3 regions of the Pseudoalteromonas pernae genome follow, and region 3 is predicted to be linked to each of the others. Evidence: predicted binding sites of a transcription regulator. Region 3 holds the regulator's gene; each other region holds the start of a gene.
What was found. Region 3 encodes FliA, which starts transcription of late flagellar genes. Its sites were predicted from a motif close to CTAAAGNTNNNNNNNNNNNNGCCGATA; they were not measured.

Region 1 (10,364 bases), on a different contig from region 3:
GAGCAAGCTCAAATGGCTGTGGTGCTACCTGCTGCGTGGTTGCATGATTGTGTCGCTGTTGCAAAAAATCACCCGGATAGAGCGAAAGCATCGCAAATGGCAGCCGATAAAGCGTTGTCATTTTTGCACAGTATTAACTACGACGAGCAGTATTTCGAGGCGATACACCATGCTATTGTCGCTCACAGCTTTAGCGCTAATATCACGCCACTGACATTGGAAGCTAAGATTGTGCAAGATGCCGACAGAATGGATGCCCTAGGCGCGATTGGTATTAGTCGTTGCATGAAAGTCGGGGGCGCAATTTGTCGCGGCTTGTATCATCCCACAGACCCGTTTGCTTACCACAGAGAAGCGGATGATGGTAAATATACACTTGACCATTTCTTTGTGAAATTATTGGGTATCGCTGATAGTATGAACACCCAGAGTGCGCGTCTTGAAGCGCAAAAGCGCACCCAGTATATGCATGATTTTTTGAGCCAATTAGGAGAGGAAATCGGTATTGTCTATGAATACTAGTGCACCACCGCTCAGGGGCATTCATCACTGTCATCTACAGGTCGATGACGTGGTAAAGGCGAAAGCCTTCTATCAAGAGGTGATGGGCTTTGATGTCGTTCCTGAGCTGGAGTTTTGGTATTACGAACAAGAAGATGGGCCTTTGATGCTGCAAGACCAAGCACGGTCCATCTGTTTGGCGTTATTTGAAGGCGGTAAACGAAGTAATGGTATTGCCTTTAATACTGATGCCGCGGCCTTTGTGCACTGGCGTTCTCATCTGCAAAAGCATGGAGTTACTGTCCACTTAGCAGATCATCAGGTGTCATTTTCAATGTATTTTCGTGATCCCTACAACAATATGCATGAGATCACCTGTTTTGAATACTCGGCGCTTAAAGCCCAACTTTAATTAGAGTACTTTTCTTTCACTGCCAATATCTTATCAAGTTGAGATATAAAAACATCGACTAACTCTGGGTCGAAGTGTTTCCCCTTTTCTTCGCGCATAAGCTCAATCGCTTGCTCTACAGGCCATGGCTCTTTGTACGGGCGTCGGGACGTGAGGGCATCAAACACATCGGCAATACTACAAATTCGCCCTTCAATAGATATTTCTTCCCCTTTTAGGCCGTTTGGGTAGCCCTTGCCGTCATAACGCTCGTGATGTTCCAATGCTAAACGATGTGCCAATTGCACTAGTGCAGAGCTTGAACCAGCTAAAATATCAGCACCTATCGTTGCGTGAGCTTTCATGTATTGATATTCCTCATCATCGAGCTTTCCGGGTTTAAGCAGGATGTTGTCAGGAATGCCGATTTTACCTATATCGTGCATAGGTGCGGCTAAAAGCAAAGATTCGGCCTGTTGCTCATTCATGCCGTAGGCAAGGGCAATGATATGGCAATAGCGGCTCATACGAATGATATGCTGACCTGTTTCATTGTCTTTGTATTCCGCTGCATGGCTGAGTCGCTGGATTAATTCGAGTTGCGCAGATTTCAATAAATCGGCTTGCACCAAGGATAAGTGATTTTTAACACGAGCTCGCACGATTGCTGGGCTGATTGGCTTGGTGATGTAATCCACAGCACCCAATGCGAAGCCGTTGGCCTCGTCTATTTCCTCTTGCATCGCGGTTACGAAAATAACAGGAATGGCAGCGGTATCTGTGTTCTGCTTTAGGCTTTTGCATACATCAAAGCCTGACATGTTAGGCATCATCACGTCTAACAAAATCAGATCCGGCAACTTTTGCGCGGCTAACATCAGCGCCTGCTCACCTGACTTGGCGAAGATGAGACGGTAGTCCTTGCCGAGCACTTCGTTGAGTACTTTTAAATTTGTTGGCTCATCATCTACTGCGAGCAGTGTAGGACGTGCATCTTCAATCATCTTCAAAGCTCTCTAATTGGGACATAAGGGTAGCAATGTGTTGTTTGGCCTTATCAAATTCGAACTCATTTATTAGCTCAATAATTTGTTCCACATCGCCCATAAATTGTTGACCTGCAGCTTCTTGCAGCTGCTCGCAACTATTGCTGTCATATTCGAAGTTATCGCACAGCTCTTGTATGTGTGGCAGTAACTGTTTTAAAACGCTCACGTTTTCCACAGACGTTTGAGCTGGGGTGATATTAGTTAAAGGATGATGCTGCAGATACCCATCAATTTCATCTAAACAACTGAATAACGCAAATCGGTGTTCGTCGGTGACCATGCCTTGTCGTTCTATGTCGTTTAATTGGGCGCTGAGATTTGGTAAACACAGGTTTCCAGCAAGCCCTTTTAATGTATGCACCAACATCAATTGCTCTTCATCCAATTCATTGAGTTTGCCAAGTGCTTTAATATCTGCGGCTTTGGAAACAAAAAATTGCTGTAGCTGGTGGATGTATAGCTCTAATGTTCCCCAAAGGTTGATGCCTTTTTCTTCATTAACACTGATGTTACCGGTATGCGTGTTGTGTTGAACAACACTTTCGTTGGCGACATCCACTTGAATATTCAAAAGGCGAGCGATATCACACATTAGGTCTTCAACCACGACAGGTTTAGTCGCAAAACTATTCATACCAGCCTTTCGCGCAGCTTCTCTGTCGCTTTGCAATACACTGGCTGTCAGTGCGATTACGACAGTTGGTTGTATGTTGGTTGCACTTTCGTGCTGGCGCAGTTGGCGTGTCGCCTCTAAGCCATCACAAATTGGCATATGAATGTCCATGAGTACAACATCAAAATGCTCTGATGTAGCCTTGATGACCGCCTCTTCACCATTTACGGCTGTTTGTGTTTTATGGCCTAAATTGCCTAGTCGTAGCTCGAGTAATTCACGGTTTTGAGCAACATCGTCAGCAATGAGAATATTCAGCGTCGGCATTGTGGGCAAGCTTTTTGAAGAAGCATGTTCTTGTTGCAGCTCACTTATTTGCTCATCACTTGCGGGTAATAACGGCAGGTTAAAACTAAATTCACTCCCTACGCCTAGTGTGCTTTGCACATCTATGTCGCCGCCCATCAGATTGACTAGCTGGCGACATATTGTGGTGCCCAATCCAGTGCCCCCGAAGCGACGGGTAGTGCTATCGTCAGCTTGCTCGAAGGGCATGAAAATAGCGTTGACACGTTCTGGCGCAATACCGATGCCAGTATCTTCAATAACAAATCGCACATCGTTACCGGCAACAATTACCTTAAGCGTGACACGGCCTTGCTCTGTGAACTTTAGGGCATTACCAAGCAGGTTGACGAGCACTTGGCGGATCCGTTGTGGATCACCAACGTAATAGGTAAGCAAGGAGTCGTCCAATTGCATATCCAGGGTCAAACCTTTTTTCTGTGCTTGGTGATAGAAGCTTGAAACGACAGAATCACATAGGACGAGAAGGTCAAAAGGGATACGTTCAATTGAGACTTTGCCTTGCTCTAATTTGGCAGAGTCTAAAATGTCGTTGAGTAAATGCAGCAGTGAGCGAGCGGATTGCAACACATTGGTGAGTTGATGACGCTGGTTTTTACTGAGTGGGCTGTCCAACAAGACTTCAGAAAAGCCGATAATTGAGTTCATGGGAGTGCGTATCTCATGGCTCATATTAGCGAGGAAAGCCTGTTTTGTTTCCGCAGCTGCTTCTGCTTTGTCTTTGGCTGCAACGAGCTCGTGTTCCATGCTCTTGCGCTCGCTGATATCAACCAGTACGCCAGCAATACACATTTCATTTTCGTCATCGGGCTCAAAAGTGCCTTTGTCCAAAATCCACTTTTGCATACCAGACTTAGTTTTGATTCGATATTCAAAGGAGTAGTCACTTTGGTTTATCGCTATGGCGTTATAAATCTTCTCTCGTAAGCTTTCTTCAAACTCAGGATCAATTAAATCTGAAAAATGAATACTTCCACTGACAAACTCCTCATCCGTATAACCGGTAAGGCTCTCAACGATTGGGCTGATGTATACCATGCTCCAGTACTTGTCTAAGCGACAACGAAAGGCGACGCCGGGCATATTATTGATTAACGTACGGTAATGGTGTTCTTGGGCAGCGAGTTGTTGCTGCATTTTTTTGTGTTCGCTTAAGTCAGTGATAAAGCCAACAAACATGACTTTTTTGTCTGGTAGCGCAACTTCACCGACACCGAGATGGATGGGCAAAGTATGACCGTCTTTGTGTTGGGCCGTGACTTCGCGGCCGTAGCCAATAATATTGCGTTGCCTAGTGTCTTTATAACGGGAGAGGAAATAGTCGTGTTGTACGGCGATATCGTCAGGCATTAACATTTTTACGTTATTCCCGACAACTTCATCACTGCTGTATCCCAAGATCCGTTCAGCGCCAGCATTAAAGCTTAATACTTTACCTTTGTCGGTTATAGTGACAATGCCGTCCACTGCCGTGTTTAAAACCGCCTCAAGGCGAGATTGACTAATTTTTTGTTTCTTTAACAGAATGCGAAAACGCAACAAGCTGTGTAGCAAGCCAATCACAGAGACTAATAACACGCTGACAATAGCAATGGCGAGCGCCAAGTCTACGACATGGTCCAAGTTAGCTTGCTCAGTATAGTAGGGGGTTTGCGAAATAAAGCGTGCTGCATGCATACCCGTATAATGCATTCCTGATACTGCTAAGCCCATTACAATGGCGCCGATAAAGCAGGCCCAAACTCCTTGTGCTGTTGTTGCGTTTGGCTTACGAAGCTTCATATGAATCGCAAGCGCAATCCAGGCAAGAGATACAGCGACGAGAATAGATAGTGCGAACCACAGGGGATCATAAGCGAGTTTTGGCCCTAAGCGCATAGCTTCCATGCCACTGTAGTGCATAAGACCAATTCCCGCCCCGAGTAATAGGGCACTGATGAATTGCGTCTTAGTATCAACCTTAAACCCGCGAATAAGGTGGAATGCGACAATTGTAGCGCCAAAAACCGGTAGAAAAGACAATGCTGTCATGGTGAGGTTGTAATCGACCTCGACACATAGGCTAAATGCCAGCATGCCGATAAAATGCATACTCCAAACTCCACCTGAAAAGGCGGCAGAGCTTGAGACAAGTGCATATTTATAGGAGGCAGTGTTGCGATTTGAATCTGCGAATGAACGTAATTGCAAAGCAAAAAATGAAGAAAAAATGGCGATGATGACTGAAAGTGCAACCAGTCCATAATTGTAAGAGCCGTTCACGAGGAACTCAGAAGCAGGATCGATTGCGAAAAATTGTGAAAGCATTAGAAAGCCAAATACCCCGATAAACAACTGGGCGTAGGCCCAAACGATAATAAGTATAGTGCATTGATTTTAAAGAATTAGCATTATCTCGCCAAATATTACCTTGAAGGCAGTATGCGAAACGATGGTATCATCACATTAGCAAAATACATATCGTACCTCAAATGGGTTCTTATGGAGCTGTTTTGGAACGCCAACCAATAAATTATTCCCTGATTTTTAGTAAAAAACGCAGAACCATCGCGATTCATGTGAAGGCGCAAAGTGTTTCAGTGCGAGCACCCCATGGTGCGTGTAAGCGTTTTATTGATGACTTCGTACTCAGCAAACGCACATGGATAGAAACGCAATTATTGAAACAAAGCGATTTCACCTCGCAGGTAACGAAACCGCTGCAAGACAACAAGGTTATGTTGTTTGGCGAGTGGGTAAACATCAAAGTGAGCCGCGGAAAACGCAGTCAGACGATTAGTGAGATGGGCGCTGTCGAATTTGTCATCGCACACAGAGTAAGTCAGGTTACGAGTAAAGCTAAGGACATGTTACTCGCTTATCTATCACAAAGCTTAACTGTATACGTAAACGAGCGCATAGCGTATTGGCAAAATGAGATGGGTGTTACAGCCAGCGATGTAAAAGTCAGAACGTACAAGCGCAGATGGGGTAGTTGTAATCAACGTCGTGAATTGAGTTTTAACACTTTTCTAGTTGGTGCACCCAAGTGGGTGATTGATTATGTGATTGTGCATGAACTTGCACATATTCGCCATATGGACCACAGCAATGCGTTTTGGCAATTTGTAGAGACAACATACGCGCATACGAATCAAGCTAAAGCTTGGCTGAAAGAGAATGGTCACAAGTTGGAATTAAGATTCGAATAAAGAAAGAAAAGTGGTGGAGGGAGCTGGATTCGAACCAGCGAAGGCAGTGCCGTCAGATTTACAGTCTGATCCCTTTGGCCGCTCGGGAACCCCTCCACACAAAAGTGGTCGGTTGCTTAGAACTAAAGAATAGTGGTGGAGGGGGCTGGATTCGAACCAGCGAAGGCAATGCCGTCAGATTTACAGTCTGATCCCTTTGGCCGCTCGGGAACCCCTCCTAAGCAACGGCGGCGATAATAGCAAACTGAGCATTCAAGTAAAGAAAAAAACTAAAGAAAATTCAAAAACAGCCGATAACTGGTTAGATATAATTCAGGTCGAACAAACTTTATGCAAATTGAGTCGATTCTCAGCAATGAGCTGCAATTAGGAACTCAACTAAATAAATGCGTGCAAGAACAACGCCGTGGCGACTTTGCCTGGTTGCTTGCTTCGATCTCTCACGATGCGTTGGATTTTGCGCAATTTCATTTGCCTGTTTGTGATAACACAGCCGCTCAGGTTGACGAGCAACAGTTGAGGATGCAATTAGGCGCTGCTCGGGCGCGTCCTTGCGCACCAGAGCACTTCAATATTGTACTGACGCAAAATCAATGTGAGTACATTTCCACTGGTTTGCGAGATTCTTTGCGATTACAAGATTGCTTAGACCCTACGCCGTTGGCTATTCGCAATGATCTCAAGCACATCCCATTGCCCATTATCGACAATTGTGAACCTAGGGTACAAGCCAAGTACCAAGATCAGTCAATGTCACTCAATGAGCCGCAGATGGACAGTGCAGCTTTTTATGACCAACTCAATGATCTCAAGCTTCAAGGGCTAAGTGCGATTGCTTAATTTCATTATTTCGCTGAGTAGCTAAATCAAATCAGGCGCTCTTGATTGGTCGGGCTATACTCAATCTAGGATTCTTACCTAACAAGGAATGATTATGCGATGTAAGAAATTTAACTCTGCCTTTTGTTATCTCGCCATTGCAGCAAGCTCAGCGGTTTGTATGAATGCCCATGCGAACCAATGGGACTTTAAAGTTGAGCCATATTTAATGGCGACGTCAATTGATGGCGACTCTGCCATAGGTACATTAGAAGCACCGCTTACGGTAGACTTTGGCACTATTTTAGATAATTTAGACAGTGCTTTTATGGTTCGTTTTGAAGCGTTCCATGACTCTAATTGGGGAGTGATCGCCGATTGGGGCTATATGGATTTGAAAAAATCACTGGATGTACCAAGGGATGGCGTGCTTAGCGCTCGTGTACGCCAAGGTGTGTTAGAAGTCAGTTTAGCATATAAGCACCACAGTAAATCTGTGGGTAATTGGGTAAATTATGTTGGCTTGCGTCGTTGGGACAACACCTATCAATTTGATGTTGATACAGCGATGTTTGCGCAAACCCGTGTTGTCGACAGGGATGAAGATTGGGTCGATATCATCTTAGGTTTTAGTTACAACCGAGAGTTTGCCGAGAAATGGCACTTTAATACTGCCGCAGATATTGGCGGCTTCGGATTGTCAGCGAAAATGACATCTAGCCTTAAACTAGGTGTCGTTTACGATTTAACTGAAAACTGGGATATGTCGTTTCAATATAAAGCGACTTATGTCGATTATGATACTGGGGACAGAGGCAGCAGCAATTACTTCAGCTATGACTCTATCACTCACGGACCCTTGATGAGCGCAAGTTATAAGTTTTAATTAACCGAGTGGACTGGGCTTTGGCTCCAGTCCGCTTAGTGACAGTGCCTCGATGCACATTGATACATTACACTAGCATTCACTCGCAACATCTCCCTGCTAACTAGCAGTTATATTGCACAGCACTTTTTAAACTTTTTGCCACTGCCACAAGGGCAAGCATCATTGCGGCTTAATTTAATTTCAGGGGTAGAGAACAGTTCACCTTCGTCATAACGCCAACTGCCTTGCTCTATAACGAACGAGGAACGTTCGTGAATGCAACATAAGGTACTGTCGTACAAATAGTACGCTTTGAATTCAACAGTCGCAGGGCTTAGCTCCCATTGACTATCAATCACTTCTAGCTTGGTAAATTTGGCGGCTTTTGCGAATTGAGCAACGTCTTCTTTTGCGTTGCCTACAATTGCTTTGCTTGAACAAGTCGCACATAGGTAGTCGATTGCCTGAGTGCAAAATGCGCTGTATCTCGATTTCATTAACGCTAATGGATCGGGCGCGTTTTGTTGACCGTTTACGTACACGCCACAACATTGTTCGAATGGTTGTGGCGACCCACAAAAACACATATTAAGTCTCTGAAAAATTACATCAACTAACAGTGTATCAAACTTACATTACATGCGGCACGGCTAATTGAGCTTGCTCTTCGTCTGATGTGAAACAAAACAACTGTGCTTTTGCTTGATGCGTGTTGAGCTGCATTTTTTCAAGTTGATTTTGGTTCACGATATCTGTCCACGTGATGATTGCGCAATAACGGCCATTTTGTAGCGCACAATTAAGTACGTACTCGACGTCAACGATATGCTTTCTGCGGATAACGAGTAGCTTATTAGTATCGATTGAACATGAATCTAATAAGTCACGGCTCGGAATGTGGTCCGGCGCAATAAGCAAAGTCCAACCGTTGCTCTTGTTATAACGATGCACGATTTTAAGTAGCTCGAACGATGCGGAAATTTCATCTTCCGTTTGTACAATATTAATCGCTGCAGGATTGTCTTGCTTGTAGCTTTTTACGTGTCGAATAGCCGCTGTATGTAACATAATTGCCTCGCTGTGGGTAATGTGAACGATATACAGTGTTTTATACAGTATGCGTATACAGTAGTTTATACAGTTGTTGTGTGCAAGCTTTTTTTGAGGCTTTTTTAATCATTAGCTCAGCGACCATTAAACGGGTAGTCAAAAAGCTGCGATAAAGTTGCAGCAAACAACCATTAAAAGCGGTCAATTGTCCGCAGTTGTGCTAACATTGCGCGCTTGTTTGTTAGCTCGAAAAAAGACTTATGCTAGAGAGTGTTTTTAAAATCAAAGCGCATGGAAGCTCGGTAAAGCGTGAAGTGATTGCCGGTTTAACGACCTTCATCACTATGGTGTACATTGTTTTTGTTAACCCAGCGATGCTCGCCGAAGCGGGTATGGATCAAGGGGCGGCTTTTGTTGCCACCTGTATTGCTGCGGCTATCGGCTGTTTTATCATGGGATTTTGGGCTAACTACCCGTTAGCGCTCGCTCCTGGTATGGGGCTAAATGCCTTTTTCACGTACGGCGTGGTGTTAGGCATGGGATACACGTGGCAATCGGCTCTTGGTGCGGTATTTATGTCGGGTAGTATTTTCTTGTTGTTGAGCCTTTTTAAAGTTCGCGAGTGGATCATAAACGCCATTCCACTGGTGCTCAAACGTGCTATAGCAACGGGTATTGGTGCGTTCTTGGCGCTTATCGCATTAAAAAATGCCGGTATTGTAGTGGCCAGCCCAGCGACATTAGTACAGCTTGGAGACATCACCAGCGCAGGCCCTGCGCTTGCGATCCTTAGCTTCTTTATTATTGCTGGATTGTTGTACAGAGATATAAAAAGCGGCGTACTAATCAGTATTCTGCTCGTGACCTGTTTAGCACTGGCACTCGGTTTGGTTGAATATCAGGGGATTGTCTCTGCGCCACCATCAATAGCACCGACCTTTATGCAGCTTGATTTTGCCGCAGCACTTGAGCTGTCAATGCTAAGCGTGGTGTTTGCTTTCTTATTTGTAGACTTGTTCGACACTTCAGGCACCTTAGTTGCTGTTACCCAAAAAGCGGGTCTAGCGGATGAGCAGGGGCGTATGCCACGACTTGGTCGTGCGCTAAGTGCTGACAGTACTGCAACAATCGCAGGCTCAGTACTTGGTACGTCAACCACTACTTCCTACATTGAATCGGTGGCGGGTGTATCGGTGGGTGGCCGTACAGGTTTAACCGCTGTTGTTGTGGGTATTTGCTTCTTACTGATGATGTTTTTCGCACCGCTAGCAGCCATGGTACCAGCCTATGCGACAGCAGGGGCAATTTTGTATGTCTCGATTTTGATGCTACAAAACTTGAAGCTCGTTGATTGGGATGACATGACAGACGCAATCCCAGTCGCAGTGGTACTCTTGATGACGCCGCTAACGTTCTCTATTGCGCACGGCATCGCTTTAGGATTTATCGCTTACACGGCAGTGAAAGTTGTGTGCAATAAGGCGAATGAGGTCAGTATTAGCGTTTGGATTCTGAG
Region 2 (10,364 bases), on a different contig from region 3:
TGCTTGTACTTCTTTGTCTTCCTTTTTGGGCAGCAATACTTTGTAGCCAAGTTCAATTTCTTCTTTGGCTTTGGTGGTAAATTTTCCACCTGCAATATCGACTTCTACGTCGGTCTGGTTATAACGATAAGCTGGCATAAACTGCATCACATATTGGCGACAAATGAGCTCATAAATCTGACGCTCTGTGCTAGTTAATTGTGCTGAAGTCTTTTTGTTGGTCGGTACAATGGCATGGTGCGCAGCAACCTTAGTATCATTAAAACAGCGTACTTTCTTGGTGGTGTTAACCGTGCTCAGCTGTTCTTGAGTAAACACACCATTAGCAACAACACTATCAATAATGTTTTTCGCTTGGGAAAAATGGTCGTTAGGCAGGTAACGATTATCCGAGCGCGGATAGGTAATTAAGGTATGTTTCTCATACAGGCTTTGACAGGTGTCGAGCACCACTTTCGCGGCAAGCCCAAAACGTTTCGCCGCATCAATTTGCAGAGCAGACAGGTTATAAGGAAGGGCTACCTGTTCTTTTTTCTCAGCTCGCTTAACATCAGTGACCGTTCCTTGTTGACCAGTGATACGTGAAATCACGTTATCAGCAAGAGCTTTAACGAGCACTCGGCCTTGGTCATCTTGATAAGGCTGACACGCTTCACTCGGTTGCCATTTTAATGTAAAGCCTTGTTGATTTTGGGTGCGCATCAAGGCTTCAACTTCATAAAAAGGTTTGCTTACAAACTCATTTATTTCCTTATCACGCGCTACCACTAGGCCTAGCACAGGGGTTTGCACGCGTCCTACCGACAACACACCTTGATATCCCCCTTTTTGCCCCGCAAGGGTGTAAGCCCGGGTCAAATTCATACCAAATAGCCAATCTGCACGGGAGCGAGCCAACGCCGATACACTCAAAGGGATAAAATCAGCATTGGCGCGCAACTGCGATAATGCTTTTTTCACTGCCGGTAAGTTTAAATCACTGATCAGCAGTCTTTGGATACTTTGCTTTTTAGCCGCACTTATATTTGCTTGAGAAATGACTTCATCAACAAGTAGCTGCCCTTCTCTATCTGGATCACCAGCATGCACGAGTTGCGAAGCTTGCTTGATCAACTTTTTAACTAAGGAGAGTTGTTTGCGAGTTTTGCTTTTTGCTTTCAACTGCCACTGCGCAGGAATAATAGGCAGATGCTGCAATTGCCACTTTTTATAAGCTGCATCGTAATCGTCGGGTTCAGCTTGTTCGAGCAAATGGCCGATGCACCAGGTCACGCAATCGCCATTACCAAGTTCAATGTAACCCTCTTTTTTATTGTGGGGTTTTGGCAGGGCCGCGGCAATGGCACGCCCTAAAGAAGGTTTTTCTGCAATATATAGCTTCATAGCACAACAACTGTTTATCCATACAGTAACGACAGTGTAGTGTAATTTCGCGCGTGATGAAAGAAGATTAAAGCTCGGTGTACGCGAGTGCACACCGAGATGAGAACTGTATTACTGAACGACTTCAATAGGTTCAGACTCTTTGGCCTTACCCTGCATGATGGAGATCTCAACGCGACGATTGCGCTTACGATCATCGTCAGTTTCATTGGGGACGAGTGGTCGCGTATCTGCATGCCCTACGACAACCATCCTCGTTTTATCAAACCCATCTACCTTTTGCATTTCACTGGCAACCGCAACAGCACGCTTGGCACTGAGATCCCAGTTATTGGTGTAGAGCTCGTTCGATACTTGGAAATCATCGGTGTGACCGGACACAGTGATCTCACCCGGCACGTCTTTTAATAACACAGCGATTTCTTGCACGATAGGCTTAAATTTCGGCTGTAAAAACGCACTCCCTGAGGGGAAAGAGCCATTTTCGCGAATACGAATAATGATCTGTTGACCAAGTGATTCAAGTTCAATCGCGCCATCAATGATTTGTTGCTCAAGTTGCTGCGCAATTTTCTTCACGAGATCGTTTACGCGCTCTTGGTCAGCGGCGGCAATGGCTTGTTGCTGAGACTGTTCTTCTGCGGTACTGGCAGACTCACCACCACGCTGCTCGCCCCGTTGTTCTTGACGACCACCTGCAGAGTCTTCTTCCCCAGCTTGAAACTCAAGCATTTGCTGAGTCATTTCTACAGTTTGCTGTTGGATTGTTTCAATCGGCGTCGGATCAGGGCGACCCGGTTTGAATTCCATCGCAATAACGCTGGTACCTTTGGGAATGTCTTTTACTTCGAGTTTATTTTGCACACCGAATGCGAACTTCATCGAACCCGCTATTTGCTTAAACTTAAGCACATCCATCTCTGAGAAAGCCAGAAGCAGTACGAAGAAACACATCAGTAGTGACATTAAGTCAGCAAATGTCCCCATCCAAGCCGGTAGCCCGGGGGGAGGACATTTACACTTTTCCTCATCCGACATACCTACTCCTCGGTATCAACCTGGCGCTTAGACTCAGCCAGATAGTTCTTCAAGATACCTTCAATTACTTTCGGGTTTTGACCGTCTTGGATACCTAAAATAGCATCCAGAATAAGACGCTGATTCAGCTCTTCTTCGCCTTTGCGCAGTTCGAGTTTAGATTGAATTGGAATGGCAACAACGTTCGCTAAGAATGCACCATATAATGTAGTAAGAAGCGCAACCGCCATGGCTGGACCAATTGCTTTGGGGTCATCCATGTTCGAGAGCATCGCTACTAGACCGATTAGCGTACCAATCATCCCCATCGCTGGAGCAACATCGCCCAACGCTTTAAACAGGCCTGCGCCTTGTTCATGGCGAGTCGTCGTCAACGCTATGTCTTTTTGCAACGTTGCGCGCACTACGTCTGCATCGTGGCCATCAACCAACATATCGATGCCTTTGCGCATAAATTTGTTCGAGATTTCTGCTTCTTCTAAAGCAAGGAAGCCACCTTTACGAGCAGAGTCAGCCAGTTCAACTGCTTTCTCGATCAATTCATCTGGTGATTCAATTTTAAACATGAAGGCTTTTGCCGCGACTTTACCTATGGCAAAAAACTGGCCCATGGTGAAGTTGGCTAATACAACAAACAGTGAACCGGCGAAAACGATAAGTATGGACTGCGTATCAACGAAGATACTAATGTCTCCACCGAGTACCATAGCCATCACAACGAAGCCGATTGCCCCGAGAATACCTATTATGGTTGCTAAATCCACACGTCCTCCACCCACTGTCACTGCTTTAGTGCACCTCAAGACAAGCGTATGCTTTGGTGCCTAAAATTCTGTCGTTATTATAAATACTCTTAAGCTATCGGCAACTTGCTGAATTACTTGAATCATTTTTTAAAGCTTAATCTAACATTAATAGCGTTAGTAGACTTTAGTTGTTTTAATAAAATTAGCAGTCTTAAGCTGCTTTGCAGTGAAATTATCTCGTGCACTTTGACCAAAATGCACAATACCCCTAAAATTGGCGCTCTTATAAATCAGTAACGAGCGTAAAGGCAATGGCCCAAAAAAAACCAGAAAACCTCAGTTTTGAGGACGCAATCAACGAACTGAGCCAAATCGTCACCGAAATGGAACAAGGTGATATGCCTTTAGAGCACTCACTTAAGCAGTTCGAACGCGGCATATCGCTAGCCAATGTCTCTGCGCAGAAACTAGATTCTGCACAACAAAAAGTCAGCATGCTGATGAGCAATGATCTCAATGCTGAATTAACACCAATGGATGACCAAGAGTAGTGTTACCAGTGGAATTAAAAAATGCGTTAGCGCAAGCACAAGACGATGTTGTCACGACACTGGAACATTATTTTGCGACCCAAAGCGCGGCACAAGCTCGCATCCTAGCTGCAACCCAATACAGTGTTCAAAACGGCGGAAAACGACTACGTCCCTTCCTTGTATATTGCGTTGGCAATATGTTGGGTGCTAACAAAGCGGATCTCGATAAAGCCGCAGCAGCAATTGAATGTATTCACAGTTATTCCTTAGTGCATGATGATTTACCGGCCATGGATGACGACGAGCTTCGCCGGGGTCGCCCTACTTGCCACATCGCCTATGATGAGGCCCATGCAATTTTAGCCGGTGATACATTACAAACCATCGCCTTTGAACTGCTCAGTGGTGCCGAATTTAGCATCGATGCCCGCGCACAATTAAAACTAGTCAACGCATTGAGTAAAGCTTCGGGTTTGCTAGGTATGGTCGGTGGCCAAGCGCTCGACATCGAAGCCACGGGCAAAACCATATCGCTCAATGAGCTTGAACAAATACACAAAGCAAAGACAGGAGCGCTGCTTAGCTGCGCGATTGAACTGGGCTATTTATGCGCGCCGAACGTAGAACAAACAACTAAACAGGCGTTAGATAGTTACGGCAAAGCCATTGGTTTAGCGTTTCAAGTGCAAGACGACATTTTGGATATTGAAGGCGATACGCAAACATTGGGTAAGCCTCAGGGTTCTGATTTGGCGGCGAATAAAGCAACCTATCCAGCTCTGTTGGGGTTAGATGGTGCCAAACAAAAACTACAACAACTGTATGATGACGCCATCAGTGCGCTGGATGCACTGCCTTACGATACCGCCATTTTGCAACAGCTTGCACGGTACGTTATCGCTCGCGATCATTAATATATAACTGATTGCTGTAAGTACATACTCGCTCAACACATGTGAGTGCTAACAGCAAAGCTTCTCATAGCGACACAAATCGCACATGAGTGCACCCTAAGTTCTAAAAATTACTACAGATGGCCGTGCCCGATTTGTTATACTCGTGCCATCGCAGTGAAGGATAAGTAAACGCATGAATTTGGATAGTAGCAAGTATCCCCTCTTAACTCAGGTCGACGAGCCTGCACAACTACGCGATTTGGAGCAGCAAAAGCTCGGCGCGTTCAGCTATGAATTGCGGGATTACCTACTCAACTCCGTATCACAAAGCAGTGGCCACTTCGCCTCAGGTCTTGGTACTGTGGAGCTTACTGTTGCGTTGCACTACGTGTATAACACTCCTTTCGACCGTGTCGTGTGGGATGTGGGCCATCAGGCGTACCCGCACAAATTGATCACCGGTCGCCGTGACAAGATGCACACCATTCGTCAAAAAGACGGACTACACCCTTTCCCGTATCGCGGTGAAAGTGAATACGACACCTTTAGTGTTGGTCACTCAAGCACCTCTATTTCCGCAGCTTTAGGTATGGCAATTGCCGCCGAGAAAGAAGGTAAAGGACGCAAAACCGTTGCCGTTATTGGCGATGGCGCTATTACTGCTGGAATGGCATTTGAGGCAATGAACCACGCAGGTGATGTGAAATCAGACATGCTGGTTATTCTCAATGACAATGAAATGTCGATTTCGGAGAACGTCGGTGCTTTGAACAATCACTTTGCGCGTATTCTTTCTGGTAGTTTTTATACCAATATTCGCGAAGGCTCTAAGAAGTTACTTTCTGGTTTACCGCCAGTAAAAGAACTTGCCAGTCGCATGGAAGAACACCTCAAAGGTATGGTGATCCCGGGTACCTTCTTCGAAGAGCTTGGCTTTAATTACATAGGTCCAATCGACGGTCATGATGTCAACATGCTGGTCGACACATTACGCAATATGCGTAACTTAAAAGGCCCGCAGCTGTTACACATTAAAACGCAAAAAGGTAAAGGCTATAAGCCCGCTGAGGCGGACCCAATTGGCTATCATGCAGTGCCTAAGTTTGACCCAACTGAAAGTAAATTGCCTAAGTCGAAACCTGGCGCGCCAACCTTCTCTAAAGTGTTCGGTGATTGGCTATGTGATATGGCGTCACAAGACGCTGACTTAATGGCCATTACTCCTGCGATGCGAGAAGGTTCGGGCATGGTGCGCTTTTCCAAAGAGTACCCAAGCCAGTATTTTGATGTTGCTATCGCTGAGCAGCATGCGGTGACATTAGCTGCCGGTTTTGCTTGTGAAGGTCTAAACCCTGTAGTGGCAATTTACTCATCATTTTTGCAACGTGCCTATGACCAGCTTATTCATGATGTCGCCCTGCAAGAATTACCTGTGTTGTTCGCCATTGACCGTGCTGGTGTTGTCGGTGCTGACGGTGAAACACACCAAGGTACATATGATTTGAGCTTCTTACGCTGCATTCCTAATATGGTGATTATGGCGCCAGCCAATGCCAATGAATGCCGTAACATGCTCTATACAGGCCATAAACTGGATAAGCCAGCGGCGGTGAGATACCCACGTGGTAGCGCTGGCGAAGGTGCATTAGACGCGCAAATGCAGATGCTTGAAATTGGTAAAGGTCGTGTGCTGCGCCAAGGTAAAGGGACAGCCATTTTATCCTTTGGTACTTTGCTTGAGTACGCAGAACCTGCAGCTGAAGCGTTAGATGCGACCTTGGTTGACATGCGTTTTGTGAAACCTATCGATACCGCTTTGATTGAAGAGCTTATTGCGACGCACGACAACCTCGTCACCCTAGAAGATAACGTGATAGCAGGTGGTGCTGGTTCGGCAGTGACTGAATATTTAAGTCAACAAAAGCGCACAACACCTGTGCTGCATTTAGGCCTGCCAGACGTATTCATTAAACACGGTACACAACAAGAAATGCATGCAGAGCTTGGTTTAGACAGTGCCGGTATTGAACGCCAAGTGAAAGAATGGCTCGCTAAGTAAACGATTCGTTAGTTTAAAAAAAGGAGCCTTAGGCTCCTTTTTTTAATTCATAAATTAAAACGATTTACTTCACTGGTGAGCTTCGCGGCAATGCCATTGAGTTCATCAGATGAGTGCGCGACCTGTGTATTGAGTTCACTCGACTCTTGCGCATCTTGGCGAATGCTCTCTACCCGTTGCGCAATATCCTGCGAAACCTGCTCCTGCTCTTCAGCAGCGGTGGCAATGGACTGATTCATTTCATTGATATTGGTTACCAACGACTCAATTTCATGCAAGGATTCGCTCACCTGTGCAGAGCGCTCCACCGCCATGTTAGTGTCATCACTGCTGGAATTAATATCATCAGAAACTTGGCTGGTAAAGCGTTGTAATACGCTGAGTTTTTGCTGAATTTCTTCGGTAGCTTGCTGTGATCGCTTCGCCAAATTCCGCACCTCATCTGCCACCACAGCAAATCCACGCCCTTGTTCGCCTGCTCGAGCAGCTTCAATCGCCGCGTTGAGCGCAAGCAAGTTAGTTTGCTCAGCGATGCCATCAATTACTGAGAGAATATCAGTTACATCTTTTACGGAATCATGCAGTTGCGTGAGGCTTTGCGTCGCTGTATTAAGCGTGCTGGCGACATTTTGCACCGACTGCACACTAGTGGAAACGATGCTTTGCGCCGAAGCTGTGTTTTCATGGGCACCTTGCGCCGCATTAGCGGCATTCGTACAGTTCTTTGCGACCTCTTGCACGGCAAAAAGGTTTTCATGCACCGATGTCGCAATAACATCAATGGCCTCATTTTGCTTATGGCTCAACGATGAACTTTGCTGCGAAATACCATTTAGCTGCGTTGCTGCATCTGCCGCAGCACGAGATTGCGCTTGAATGTTACGCAGCAAACTCGCAAGTTTCTCTACCATCTCATCAAATGCATTGCCCAGCTGCGCCAACTCATCCTGACTTTGGGTGTTGATCCTCTGGGTTAAATCCCCAGCTGCGATACGCTGGGCTTTGGCAACAAGTTCAATAGTGACATTTATCACCCTCTTTTCGAGCCAGAAATAACACATGACCAATAGCGCTACGATGATAAATACCGCTGCGATACTCAAGACACTTTGACGGGCAACGCTCGATTGCACCTCAAGCAGTTGTTGTGTCGATAGCTCATCCAAACGTTCGATAAAGGTATTCACCGGAGCCATAATTTTCGCGACTTCACGCTCATAAGCATCATCGTGCAACATGTGAATCGCGTTCATCCAGTCTTGTTGCTCTTGTTGGGTCAGGTCTTCTATTTCCTTCCCTGCAAATGGTTTGATCAACGCAAATGCTGCCTCCTCGGTGCCTATCAAAGCGATGGAGTAATCATTGGATTGCTCGAGGTAGCGCAGTAAATCACCCGGCACATTGATCTCTTTAAGGCGGTCAAGATAAGCCATAGAACGACCATCCAACGCAGGAGCTTTTCCCGTAATTTGATCAACAATATGGTTATATTTATCAAGATACTGGCTATCAAGCGTAGCCACATATTGGCGCGCATTGATTGTTAAGTTGGTGGAGTTGGTCGCTGATAGTTTGGCTAAGTGACTTGATTGGTAGCGAAAAGAGGAAGAGTCGAAGCTACTGTCTAAACTCGTTCGTAAGTTTAATACCACCAACAACAATATAACTGCTATCAGCGTGATGATCGCAAACGCTGTTCTTAGTAGCGCTTTTATAGTCATGGCACCCTCTTTATTCTCGCTTTTAACTGAATTATGAGTCGCTTAGTAAAACGACATAGAATTCAGTGTAGTTCAATTTACGTACTGCAAATAAAGAGGATTAATTTTAGTTACTCGGTTGCGCCACAGTCACCGAAGCGAGTTTAGCGCATCCAGATTTTGATATCGGCTAGGCCGTTACTTTGTAAGGTCGCAATTTGCTCATCAAGGTTTTCACTTTGCTCAAACTCAAACGCATCAAGCTGATCGTCAAAGTTAATATGTGCACAACCGTCACCACCACGCTTTTTAACCTGATGCAAGGCGATGTCAGCAAGGTTCACGGAAGTTTCCCAACCTATCACTTGGCCACCGAGCAAAGGCATAGGATAACAAGACCAACCTATAGAAGCGCTGATATTCATCGACTTACCATTTGGTAGCTGGAAAGCCTTCTGGGCAATAGATTTACACAAGTTGCGCGAGAACTGGTTCACTTGGTTTAGTTCAAAGTCACGCAGCAAGAGTAAGAATTCATCACCACTCCAACGTGCCACATAGTCAGAACCTTGCGTACAAGAGTTCAGTAATGTCGCGAGCTGTTGCAAACAGCTGTCACCGCTAAGCGGGCCATAAGCATCATTAATGCGCGAGAAATTGTCGATATTTACAATCACCAACACCAAAGCACGACCTTGCTTTTGCAAAGATTCGGCGTTGCGTTGGTAGTGCTCAATGTCTTTTGGTAGCTGATCAAAGAGGAAACGACGGCTGCGCAGTCCGGTCAATTCATCTGAATGACTCACCAATTTCAATTGCGAGTTCACTTGGTTGAGCTTGTCGTTGGCATCACGTAGTTCAATGGTTCGCTCTTCTACTAAGCTTTCCAGTGCGGCTTGTTTACGGCGTTCTTGTGCTCTAAACACCCACAGCAATAGGTAGAAGGCCAAAAAGATGCACGATACGATGAGTAGACGGAAATACACGGTTTCGTCGAATCGTTTTGGTACTGTGAAAGCATATTGGGTGCTGCTAGCCTCTTCCCAATTACCACTGGTACGCTTGGCTTCCAACTTAAAGGTAAACGGCCCAGGCGGTAAATTGGTGTAAATCGCCTCGCGACGGTTATTAGCATAACGCCAATCGCTGTCTAACCCTGCCAATTGATAACGAAACTCCACTTCAGCAGGCGCGTAGAAATCAATCGCAGTGTAATTAATGGTGACATCGCGTTCGTCTGTTTCTAGTCTCGGGTTGATACCCAAGCCCCCCGTAAACAAGGTACGTCTTGGGGTAGCGATACTCTCAACTTGCGGCGATAAAGCATCTTGACCAAACAACTCAACGCTTTTAGGTATTTCGACAACACCTTGTAGACTTGGATACCAGATAGACGTGCCGTTATCTGCTACCGCATCATGGCCTAAACCTGCACAACATTGGCTAGCTTTACCGTCAAGTTGACGGTCATAGGATGAAATAACCTGTTCGACTTGCAAGTTCCCAATTTGATCGGAAAATTGCTCCACCGGCATTCGATACACGCCTTTCATGGTGCTGACCCAAATGCGCTTTAAATCATCATCGTAATGCAAACTGAAAATAGAGCCATAAGGCAGGCCATTGGATACATCCAACTGGTGCCAACGACCATTCACACTACGATAAAATAGACCATCGTTGAGGGAGCCTACCAAAGTGCCCACACCATCAACTTCGAGAATGCTGGTTACATAGGCGCTTTGCAGCGTGGTATTGTCACCAATGCGTTCAATACCTTTATCAGAGAAAATATAACCACCTTGGCTGGTACCAATCAGGCCATAATTGCCTTTATCCAACACGAAGGTGATAAATTTAGAGTCCATTACCGCATTGTAGTTAAACGGCGTTAGGCCGTTATAACCCATGCGATACATACCGCGACCTGTACCGAACCACAAGCCACCAGACTTAGCTTCACTGATCGCAAACACTGGGTTGAGTCGCAGCTCACGAGCGTCGATATT
Region 3 (10,364 bases):
ACGCGCAGGCGCACCAATTATGGTAGCCAAAGGGGGCGATGAGCTGGCGCTGCAAATTCGTAAGATAGCCAAAGGGAATGATGTGCCAATTGTTGAATCACCGGTATTAACAAGGGCGCTTTATCATACCACCGAAGTGGGAGAACAAATCCCAGAGCAACTGTTCACAGCGGTGGCACAGGTGCTGGCCTATGTTTATCAGCTGAAACGTTTCCAAAAAGGCCGCGGTCGCAGGCCGACTAAATTGGGTAATTCCTTACCTATTCCAGATGATTACCAATACTAAGTAGCTAAATTTTAAAAGAAATAACTAATCCTAAAGCTGGCCTAGTCTTTGCAATATCCCCTGCAGTGTCAATTTTTTGCTGACTGCATTGTATGGATTTTAAGGCCGTTCTAACCCAGCTAAATCGAGATAAAAAAGAATATGCCAAAGGCGTAGGCACCCCCTTATTGGTGCTTGCAGCATTGGCTATGGTGGTACTACCCATGCCACCATTTTTACTCGATGTTCTGTTTTCCTTTAATATCGCGCTTGCACTCGTGGTGCTATTGGTCACCGTATACACCATGAAGCCACTTGAATTTGGTATGTTCCCCGCAGTGCTTCTGGTCGCTACCATTATGCGCTTGGCATTGAACGTTGCCAGTACTCGAGTGGTGTTATTAGAAGGTCATCAGGGCGGAGATGCCGCAGGTAAAGTGATTGAAGCGTTCGGCTCGGTTGTAATTGGTGGTAACTATGCCGTCGGTTTAGTGGTGTTCTTAATCCTTATCATTATCAACTTTGTGGTAATCACCAAAGGTGCAGGGCGTATTTCTGAAGTATCCGCACGTTTCACACTTGATGCGATGCCGGGTAAGCAAATGGCTATTGATGCCGACCTCAACGCCGGTTTCATCAGTGCAGAGCAAGCCCGAGAACGTCGCGAGGAAGTGACCCGTGAAGCGGATTTCTACGGTTCAATGGACGGTGCAAGTAAATTCGTAAAAGGGGATGCGATTGCCGGTATCGTGATTCTGGTTATCAACATCGTCGGCGGCTTGTTCGTGGGCATGATTCAACACGACTTAAGCTTTAGCAACGCGATGGAAGTGTACACTTTGCTGACCATTGGTGATGGCCTAGTTGCACAGTTACCTTCGTTGCTTCTTTCCATTGGCACCGCGATTGTTGTAACGCGTCAAAATGAATCACACAACATGGGTGATAAAGTTAAGGCGCAGCTGGGTAACGAAAAAGCGTTGTGGATCGCCAGTGGTATTTTGATCACTATGGGTTTGGTCCCAGGTATGCCACATGTCGCCTTCCTAGGGCTGGGCATACTGATTGGTTTTGTTGCTTACTACACACAAAAACAAGCGCGTATAGCTGAGCAAGAAGAACAGGAAAAAGCAGCCGGCGGCGGTAACACCAATGTGGCTACTCGTGACGAACCTAAAGAGCTTGGCTGGGATGACGTGCAACAAGTTGATGTGATTGGCCTTGAAGTGGGTTATCGCCTTATTCCACTCGTTGACCAAGCTCAAGGTGGTGAATTGCTTAGCCGTATTAAAGGCGTTCGTAAGAAGCTATCGCAAGAGTTCGGTTTCCTTGTGCCTCCTGTGCATATCCGAGATAACTTAGAGCTCGACCCTAACGCCTATCGCATTACGCTGATGGGAGTGGGCAGCGGTGATGGTGAGCTTAGCCATGGTGACGAGCTTGCAATCAATCCGGGGCAAGTATTTGGTCCAGTCAATGGCGTCGCAACGAAAGATCCCGCGTTTGGTTTGGATGCGGTATGGATTAAACCAGATCAAAAAGACGAAGCGCAGTCACTCGGTTACACAGTGGTTGATGCCGCGACCGTGGTGGCAACTCACATCAGCCAACTGCTAACCAATAATGCATCGTTATTGCTTGGTCATGAAGAAGTACAAAGTTTGTTGGATATGTTGGCAAAGAGTCATCCACGTCTAGTAGAAGGCTTGGTGCCAGACGTACTGCCGCTAACAACCGTGGTAAAAGTATTGCAAAACTTACTCAATGAAGGTGTCGCCATTCGTGATATGCGCACCATAGTACAAACCCTTGTTGAGTATGGCCCTCGTAGCCAAGACCCTGACGTATTAACCGCTGCGGTAAGGATCTCTTTGCGTCGACTCATCGTCCAAGATGCCGTTGGCGCGAGCCCTGAAATCCCTGTCATAACATTGGCACCTGAGTTGGAACAGATGTTGCATCAGTCACTTCAGAATGCGGGAGATGAAGGTGCGGGCATTGAGCCTGGCCTCGCAGAGCGACTACAAATGTCACTGAGCGAAGCCCACCAAAGCCAAGAAATGGCGGGTGAACCTTCCATCTTACTGACCTCGGGAATGTTAAGAACAGTGTTATCACGATTCGTGAAATACACCATTCCGGGCCTTAAGGTAATGTCTTACCAAGAGGTACCTGATGAGCGTCAGATTAAGATTGTAAGCTCCGTAGGACAGCAATAAACAAACGGCGATGCCAATGGCTTAGCCAACTGAAATAGCCGTAAAGCTAAGCCATGTGGTGGCACCGATTGTGTAGAGGGTGAAGTTATGAAAATTAAACGTTTTTTTGCAAAAGACATGCGTACAGCGCTTAAAGAAGTGAAAGATGAACTCGGTGCAGATGCAGTCATCATGTCGAATAAGAAGCTTGCTGATGGTGTTGAAATTGTCGCTGCAATTGATCACGAGCGTCCGGCCCCTGCGAAAACGCACGCACCTCAAACTAAGACTGCGCCAGCGCAAGCAATGAATGCGCAGCAAGTTGCTCAACCGCAATCACAGCCTAGTCGAATTGTGCAGCCACAAACACGCTTTAATCGCCCTCAACCGCAAGAATCAAATCAAGGTGTTGCAGATTCTTTGCAAGCACTGCTTGAGCGCCAAAACCCACAGCCTAAAAATGCCGTGTTGGCGGATATGTTCTCGCAATCGGGTATCGACCTAAATGCCGCTCAGCAAACGCGTGCAGCACAGCATCCGCACCAAGAAACGCCAGCCTATGCGCAACCTGAGCCTCGCGCATACGCACAACAGCACAGCACTCGCCCTGAGCAGCAAATGGCGGCATCTATGCAGCTTGATGATGACTTAGATGGTGATGATTTCGCTGACTTCGCAGCGTCGAAGCCACACAGCAATGAACGCGCCCGTGCAGCTCACATGAACAATGATGAAGTGAGTGCGATGCGCGATGAGATGAATGCCATTCGTCAGCTTTTAGAGCATCAAGTCTCAGGTTTATTACATCAAGACCGCGCGCGCCGCGACCCGACCCGTGCATGCTTCATTGAACGCCTGCAAGGTATGGGTATTGAGGAATCAGTTGCCGAGCAACTAGTTCGCTATGTGCCTGACGATTTGTCACGCAAAGAAGCATGGCAGGTGGTGCTGGAAATGATGCACAAACAAATGCACACCACGGGCAATGAAATTTTGCGCCATGGCGGTGTGTATGCGTTGGTAGGCCCAACGGGTGTGGGCAAAACCACTACAGTCGCTAAGCTTGCAGCATTGGGTGCGCAAAAATACGGCGCAGATAATGTCGCGTTGATCACCACAGACACCTACCGTATTGGCGCGTTTGAGCAGCTCGCAACCTATGGCCGCATTATTGGTTGTCCGGTTAAACAGGTAAAAGATGCCAATGAACTGGCCGATGTGCTTTATCAACTTCGCAATAAGCGTCTAGTATTAATTGACACGGCGGGGATGAGTCAACGCGATTTACGCTTGAGTGAACAGTTAAATACGCTTATGCGCAATGCTTCAGTGGACATCAGAAGCTATTTAGTTTTAAGTGCCACGGCACAGCGAGAAGTGTTGCAAGAGTCAATTAAACACTTCCAAAAAATTGACTTAAGTGGCTGTATTTTCACCAAACTTGATGAAAGTCTAAGTTTGGGCGAGATTATGAGTGTAGCGATTCAAAATCGTCTCCCAATAGGGTATCTTACTAACGGTCAGCGTGTTCCAGAAGATATTCGAGTGGCGAACTCAGAAAAAATGGTTAGAAAGGCTGAACAATTGTTTATTAAACGTCAAAAAGCAAAACAAACAGCGGCTCCAGTGGGGCGTCAGGCAGTGGCGTCTCAAGCAGTAGGAATGTATGATTAACACAGTGCACGATCAAGCAAGCGGCCTTCGTAGAATGAATCAGAATAATAATCAAGGCGTTAAAGTCATCGCCGTCACAGGCGGCAAAGGTGGCGTAGGTAAAACTAATGTATCGCTCAACTTGGCTATAGCCATGGGACAGCAAGGTAAACGTGTACTCGTACTCGATGCCGATTTAGGGTTAGCCAACTGTGACGTAATGCTTGGTCTGCGTGTTGAAAAAAACCTTTCTCATGTACTCAGTGGCGAGTGTGATCTGCGTGATATTCTCGTTACGGGTCCTGCGGGTATTCGCATTGCACCTGCAACATCCGGCTCCCAATCTATGGTTGAGCTTAGCCCTGCTGAACATGCAGGGCTTATTCGCGCGTTTAGCGAACTTGATAATGACTTCGACGTACTCATTGTTGATACCGCAGCAGGTATCTCTGACATGGTGCTTAGTTTTTCTCGCGCTTCTCAAGATGTGGTTGTGGTGGTGTGTGACGAACCCACGTCTATCACAGATGCGTATGCGCTGATCAAAATCCTAAGCCGCGAGCACGGTGTTTATAAATTCAAAATTGTTGCCAATATGGTTCGCAGTTTACGTGAAGGCCAAGACCTTTTTGCTAAGCTTTCTAAAGTAACAGACCGATTTTTAGATGTGGCTTTGGAGTTGGTAGCAACCATTCCTTACGATGAGAACATGCGTAAATCAACACGTCGTCAAAAAGCCGTCGTTGACCTGTTTCCTAATTCACCTGCTTCTGTGTCACTTAAAAGTTTGGCCAGTAAAGCAGTGAAATGGCCCGTACCGAATCAGCCTTCGGGCCACCTAGAGTTTTTTATTGAGAAGTTAGTCAATAACTAGCGGTTAGAGCAACTATGAATAGAGTCGCCGGGTATCAGCACCAACAGCAATTAAACTCTCTTGTAGAGCGCCATGCTTCACTTGTAAAGCGTGTTGCGTGTCATCTTTTAGCGCGTTTACCGGCCAGTGTTCAACTCGACGATTTAATTCAATCCGGCATGATTGGCCTGATCGAAGCCTCGAAAAGTTTCGATGCTTCAAAAGGGGCGAGCTTTGAAACCTTTGCAGGTATCCGTATTCGCGGGGCAATGCTGGATGAGATACGCCGCGGTGATTGGGCGCCTCGTTCCGTACACAGAAATAGCCGTTCGGTCGCGCAAGCGATAAACGAGCTTGAAGGCGTTTTAGGGCGCGAGCCTAAAGATGTTGAAGTAGCTGAAAAACTTGATATTTCCCTTGATGAATACCATCATATTTTAAATGATGTAAATTGTTCTAAGGTGTTAGGCATCGAGGACTTGGGTGTGGATGAAGATGTCATCGTCACCCATAGCGATCAATCAGACACAGGCAAACCTTTTGCCAGTGTCCAAAATGAACGCTTTAACAGTGCATTGGTTGAGGCGATCAAGTCGCTACCTGAACGTGATGCATTGGTATTATCGTTGTATTACAACGATGAAATGAATTTAAAAGAAATAGGGCAAATACTGGACGTAAGCGAGTCCCGTGTGAGCCAAATCCATGGTCAGGCAATGATTAAGCTCAAAGCGAAAGTCAGTGACTGGGTCAATTAGTAGTAAGTAGAAACAGGTTCATACCTCACTGGAGGATACTTTGGATAAGAACATGAAAATTCTTGTGGTTGATGACTTTTCAACGATGAGAAGAATCATTAAAAACCTTTTGCGTGATTTGGGCTTCACCAACGTGCAAGAAGCGGACGACGGTAGCACGGCATTGCCAATGTTACAGAATCAAGAGTTCGATTTCGTTGTCACTGATTGGAACATGCCAGGTATGCAAGGCATCGACCTTCTTCGTGCCATCCGTGCAGACGATAACCTAAAACACATTCCAGTATTGATGGTGACGGCTGAAGCAAAGAAAGAACAAATAATTGCAGCAGCTCAAGCGGGTGTTAATGGCTACATTGTTAAACCATTTACCGCAGCGACACTGAAAACAAAACTGGATAAAGTGTTCGAGCGTTTAGGTTAACAGATTAAGGAGAGGCATATGTCAGCTCCCGCTGCACCTCATATTACCCTAGAACAGGCTAAGCAGCTTGTTTCCTTTCTTGAACAAGGTGAGCAGGAAAAAGCTGACCAGCTGATCCTAGATGCTGCTTCTAAAGAGCAGTCTGAATTATTTGCCGAAGTGGGAAAACTCACTCGGCAGCTTCATGAGTCACTGAAAAACTTCCAATTGGATACCCGCCTGACTGATTTGACTCATGAGGCGATACCTGATGCCAAGCAACGCCTCAATTATGTAATGGAAATGACTGAGCAGGCCGCTAATAAAACCATGGATGCGGTCGAGGCAAGTCTTCCTATTGCAGAACAATTGTCTACGGACTTACACCAAATCAAACCTTCTTGGGACAAACTGATGCGCCGTGATTTAGAGATCGGCGAATTCAAACAGTTGTGTCACCAACTCGATGGTTTTATGGGTCGTTCACAAGAAAGTACTTTGGAATTGCATGATTTGCTCAATAACGTGTTGATGGCTCAGGACTATCAAGACCTCACGGGACAGGTGATACGCCGTGTAATTGAGTTGGTACGAGAAGTTGAAGACAGTTTGATTAACTTACTGACTGTGTTTGCAGGTGAAGACGTTGATGTAAGTGCTATTGAGCGCGAGAAAACAACCTCTTCATTCGGTGGTGAAGGTGCTGAAGGCCCAATCATAGATTCGGAATCTAGAGATGACGTGGTATCAGGGCAAGATGAAGTAGATGACTTGTTGTCGAGCCTAGGATTCTAAGAGGAGAGCGGTTGCATGAGCTTTGAAGTAGATGAAGATATTTTACAAGACTTCTTGGTAGAAGCAGGTGAGATATTAGAACAGCTCTCTGAACAATTGGTTGAGCTGGAAAATAACCCGGACGACAAGGATCTACTCAATGCCATCTTCCGCGGTTTCCATACCGTGAAAGGCGGTGCAGGGTTCCTCGCCATGAACGAGCTGGTAGATGCGTGCCACGGTGCTGAAAACGTGTTTGATATACTCCGTCAAGGGCAGCGCAGGGTAACGGCTGAACTGATGGACGTGATCTTGCAAGCGTTGGACACCATTAATGAGATGTTCGCGCATATCAAAGCACGTGAAGAGCCTGAACCTGCAGACCCGCACCTACTCGAAGTTTTGCACCAACTCAGTGAACCTGAAGTGGAGGGCGAACAAATTGCTGCACCTGCACCTGTCGAAGCCGCGACGCCCGAGCCTGTCGAGTCAGAATCAGCTGATGATTTTGATATGGGCTTTGGTGACGATATCCTGTTCGATATGGATGGTGGTGATGTAGCCGATGAAAGTATCGATGAAATCACCGAAGAAGAATTTGAGCACTTGCTTGATGAATTGCACGGTGCCGGAAAAGGCCCCTCCGCGGATGCGCAGGGTGGCGATACATCTGCTCATGGTGGTGATGACATTACCGATGATGAGTTTGATTCATTGTTGGACGAATTACACGGAGCGGGTAGCTTCGGCGTAATTAGCGATAAATCAGCGCCCGCAACGCCGAGCACACCAGCACCAGAACCAGTTAGTGAAACCCCCGCTGCAACTGGCGATGACGAAGAAATTACCGAAGACGAATTTGACGCTCTGTTGGATGAATTGCACGGTAAAGGCAATGCACCGTCGGTGACCGATAGTGGTGATACTGCAGCGAATGAGCCAGCGAAAACACCGGCTCCTGCAGCTAAAGCGCCAACACCGAATCCAGCACCTGCGGCCGCACCTAAACCCGCACCTGCAGCCAAACCTGCTGCCAGCGCTGCGCCCGCAACCGAAGCGAAAAAGCCAGCTGCAAAAGCAGCGCCTGCGCCGCAGGCAGAAACGACAGTGCGCGTGGATACCAAGCGTTTAGACCAAATCATGAATATGGTAGGCGAGCTAGTATTGGTGCGTAACCGTCTAGTTACCTTGGCGAACAACACCAATAGCGAAGACATGGGCAAAGCCATTTCTAATCTTGATGTGGTCACGGCTGACCTCCAAGGTGCGGTGATGGCAACGCGCATGCAGCCCATCAAAAAGGTATTTGGTCGTTTCCCTCGCGTAGTACGCGACCTAGCCCGTAGTTTACAAAAAGACATCTCTCTTGTACTTGAGGGTGAAGAAACAGATTTAGATAAGAACCTCGTTGAAGCACTAGCCGATCCGCTTGTGCACTTAGTTCGCAACTCAGTGGATCACGGCATTGAAATGCCAGATGTTCGCGAACAAGCTGGTAAATCGCGTACAGGTTTAGTGACCCTCTCAGCGTCGCAACAGGGCGACCATATTCTCCTAAGCATCCAAGATGACGGTGCGGGTATGGACCCTGAAAAGCTCAAAAAGATAGCTATTGGCAAAGGCGTTATCGATCACGATCAAGCGGCAAGACTTAGCGATACCGAGGCATATAACCTTATTTTTGCCCCTGGCTTCTCAACCAAAGAAGAAATCTCCGACATCTCAGGTCGAGGTGTGGGCATGGATGTGGTTAAAACCAAGATTAGCCAACTCAATGGCACCATCAATATTGAGTCACAGCTTGGAGTTGGTACGCGTTTAGATATTAAAGTGCCGCTGACACTGGCGATTCTACCTACGCTGATGGTGATTGTTGGTTCGCAAACCTTCGCTTTACCTTTGGCTGCGGTTAGCGAAATTTTCCACTTAGACTTAACCAAAACCAATGTTGTCGACGGTCAGTTGACTATTATTGTGCGCCAAAAAGCAGTACCGCTGTTTTACCTTGAGCATTGGTTAGTCAAAGGTGCTGACCGCTCTGTTCGCAAAGCACAAGGTCATGTTGTTATCGTTCAATTGGGCACCCAGCAAATTGGTTTTGTGGTTGATTCATTGATTGGCCAAGAAGAAGTTGTAATTAAGCCGCTTGATGCCTTATTGCAAGGTACTCCCGGTATGGCAGGCGCGACTATCACTTCAGACGGTGGTATTGCGCTTATTCTGGATGTGCCTAGCATGCTTAAACACTATGCTGGTCGCTCAAGTGTTAACTAATTAGAGTAACCCATGGCTGTAAAAGTATTAATTGTTGATGACTCCAGTTTCTTTCGCCGTCGTGTCACCGAGATTCTTGAAGGTGACAGCCAAATAGAAGTCATTGATACCGCGGTAAACGGTGCCGATGCCGTTGAAAAAGCCGCAGCTTTGCGTCCAGATGTTATCACCATGGACGTGGAAATGCCTGTTTTAGATGGTATTTCTGCGGTGAAACAGATCATGGCGAAGACACCAACACCGATTTTGATGTTTTCTTCGCTGACCCGAGAGGGGGCCAGTGCCACCCTTGATGCGCTTGACGCAGGGGCGTTGGATTTCCTGCCGAAGAAATTTGAAGACATCGCCCGCAACAACCAAGATGCAGTGGAAATACTGCGTCAGAAAGTCAAAGAGCTTGGCCGCAGACGCCTAGCACGTTTCAGCCGACCGGTGTCTACCGCATACACGCCAGTTAGGCCACTTACAAACGCCAAGACAACAGCTCAACCAGACAAAACGTTTCAGCGCACCAGCACTGAAACGAGTGCTCCTGCGACCCAGTATCGTGCATCCGGTAAAAAGTATCGTTTGGTGGTCATTGGTACTTCTACTGGGGGGCCAGTGGCGCTGCAAAAAATTCTGACGCAACTACCAGCCGATTTTCCATTGCCGATTTTACTCGTGCAACATATGCCCGCCGCGTTTACGCCAGCATTTGCACAGCGCCTTAACAATTTGTGCAAAATTGAAGTCAAAGAAGCGCAGCAAGGCGATAAATTAAAACCAGGTGCTGCGTATTTAGCTCCTGGTGGCCAGCAAATGATGTTTGATGGCCGCTCGTCACAACCGACATTGAAAGTGTTCATGGACGATAACCCAAGAACTACTTACAAACCCAGTGTGGATATCACCTTCGCCAGTAGCGCCAAGCAATTTGGCGGTGACGTGTTGGCGATTGTCTTAACTGGCATGGGCGCAGATGGCAGAGAAGGGGCGCGTATGCTCAAGCAAAGTGGCTCAAAAGTATGGGCTCAGGATGAGCAGTCGTGTGTTGTTTATGGCATGCCGCAGGCGATAGCTAACGCCGGTTTACATGACCATCAAGCCGCGTTAGACGATATTGCCAACCACCTAATAAAGGAAGTGGGCCGTGGATAAACTCTCGGTAGTTGGATTAGTTGTTGCGCTTGGAGCCATCTTATTG

Region 1: a site for FliA is predicted at 6,381-6,407, ahead of V1358_RS02355 (VC2046/SO_2500 family protein). Genes of this name have one in related genera too.
Region 2: a site for FliA is predicted at 3,281-3,307, ahead of pomA (flagellar motor protein PomA). Genes of this name have one in related genera too.

Annotation. Positions count from the first base shown of each region.
Region 1 covers NZ_JBDODM010000001.1:545,749-556,112, reverse strand. Annotated here, with positions in the region: gene V1358_RS02390 (HD domain-containing protein) at 1-522, shown strand, start outside; gene V1358_RS02385 (VOC family protein) at 512-913, shown strand; gene V1358_RS02380 (HD domain-containing phosphohydrolase) at 910-1,896, opposite strand; gene V1358_RS02375 (PAS domain S-box protein) at 1,889-5,227, opposite strand; gene V1358_RS02370 (M48 family metallopeptidase) at 5,413-6,111, shown strand; tRNA gene V1358_RS02365 (tRNA-Tyr) at 6,123-6,207, opposite strand; tRNA gene V1358_RS02360 (tRNA-Tyr) at 6,245-6,329, opposite strand; gene V1358_RS02355 (VC2046/SO_2500 family protein) at 6,442-6,951, shown strand; gene V1358_RS02350 (hypothetical protein) at 7,046-7,816, shown strand; gene V1358_RS02345 (YchJ family protein) at 7,927-8,385, opposite strand; gene V1358_RS02340 (SulA-like leucine-rich domain-containing protein) at 8,429-8,866, opposite strand; gene V1358_RS02335 (NCS2 family permease) at 9,109-10,364, shown strand, end outside.
Region 2 covers NZ_JBDODM010000005.1:5,291-15,654, forward strand. Annotated here, with positions in the region: gene V1358_RS12595 (DNA topoisomerase III) at 1-1,383, opposite strand, end outside; gene V1358_RS12600 (flagellar motor protein MotB) at 1,495-2,421, opposite strand; gene pomA (flagellar motor protein PomA) at 2,424-3,185, opposite strand; gene V1358_RS12610 (exodeoxyribonuclease VII small subunit) at 3,479-3,718, shown strand; gene ispA ((2E,6E)-farnesyl diphosphate synthase) at 3,727-4,614, shown strand; gene dxs (1-deoxy-D-xylulose-5-phosphate synthase) at 4,790-6,655, shown strand; gene V1358_RS12625 (methyl-accepting chemotaxis protein) at 6,703-8,376, opposite strand; gene V1358_RS12630 (ligand-binding sensor domain-containing diguanylate cyclase) at 8,520-10,364, opposite strand, start outside.
Region 3 covers NZ_JBDODM010000002.1:434,150-444,513, reverse strand. Annotated here, with positions in the region: gene flhB (flagellar biosynthesis protein FlhB) at 1-286, shown strand, start outside; gene flhA (flagellar biosynthesis protein FlhA) at 379-2,484, shown strand; gene flhF (flagellar biosynthesis GTPase FlhF) at 2,572-4,137, shown strand; gene V1358_RS06200 (MinD/ParA family protein) at 4,130-4,990, shown strand; gene V1358_RS06195 (RNA polymerase sigma factor FliA) at 5,005-5,727, shown strand; gene cheY (chemotaxis response regulator CheY) at 5,768-6,151, shown strand; gene V1358_RS06185 (protein phosphatase CheZ) at 6,170-6,925, shown strand; gene V1358_RS06180 (chemotaxis protein CheA) at 6,941-9,178, shown strand; gene V1358_RS06175 (protein-glutamate methylesterase/protein-glutamine glutaminase) at 9,191-10,318, shown strand; gene V1358_RS06170 (flagellar motor protein) at 10,311-10,364, shown strand, end outside.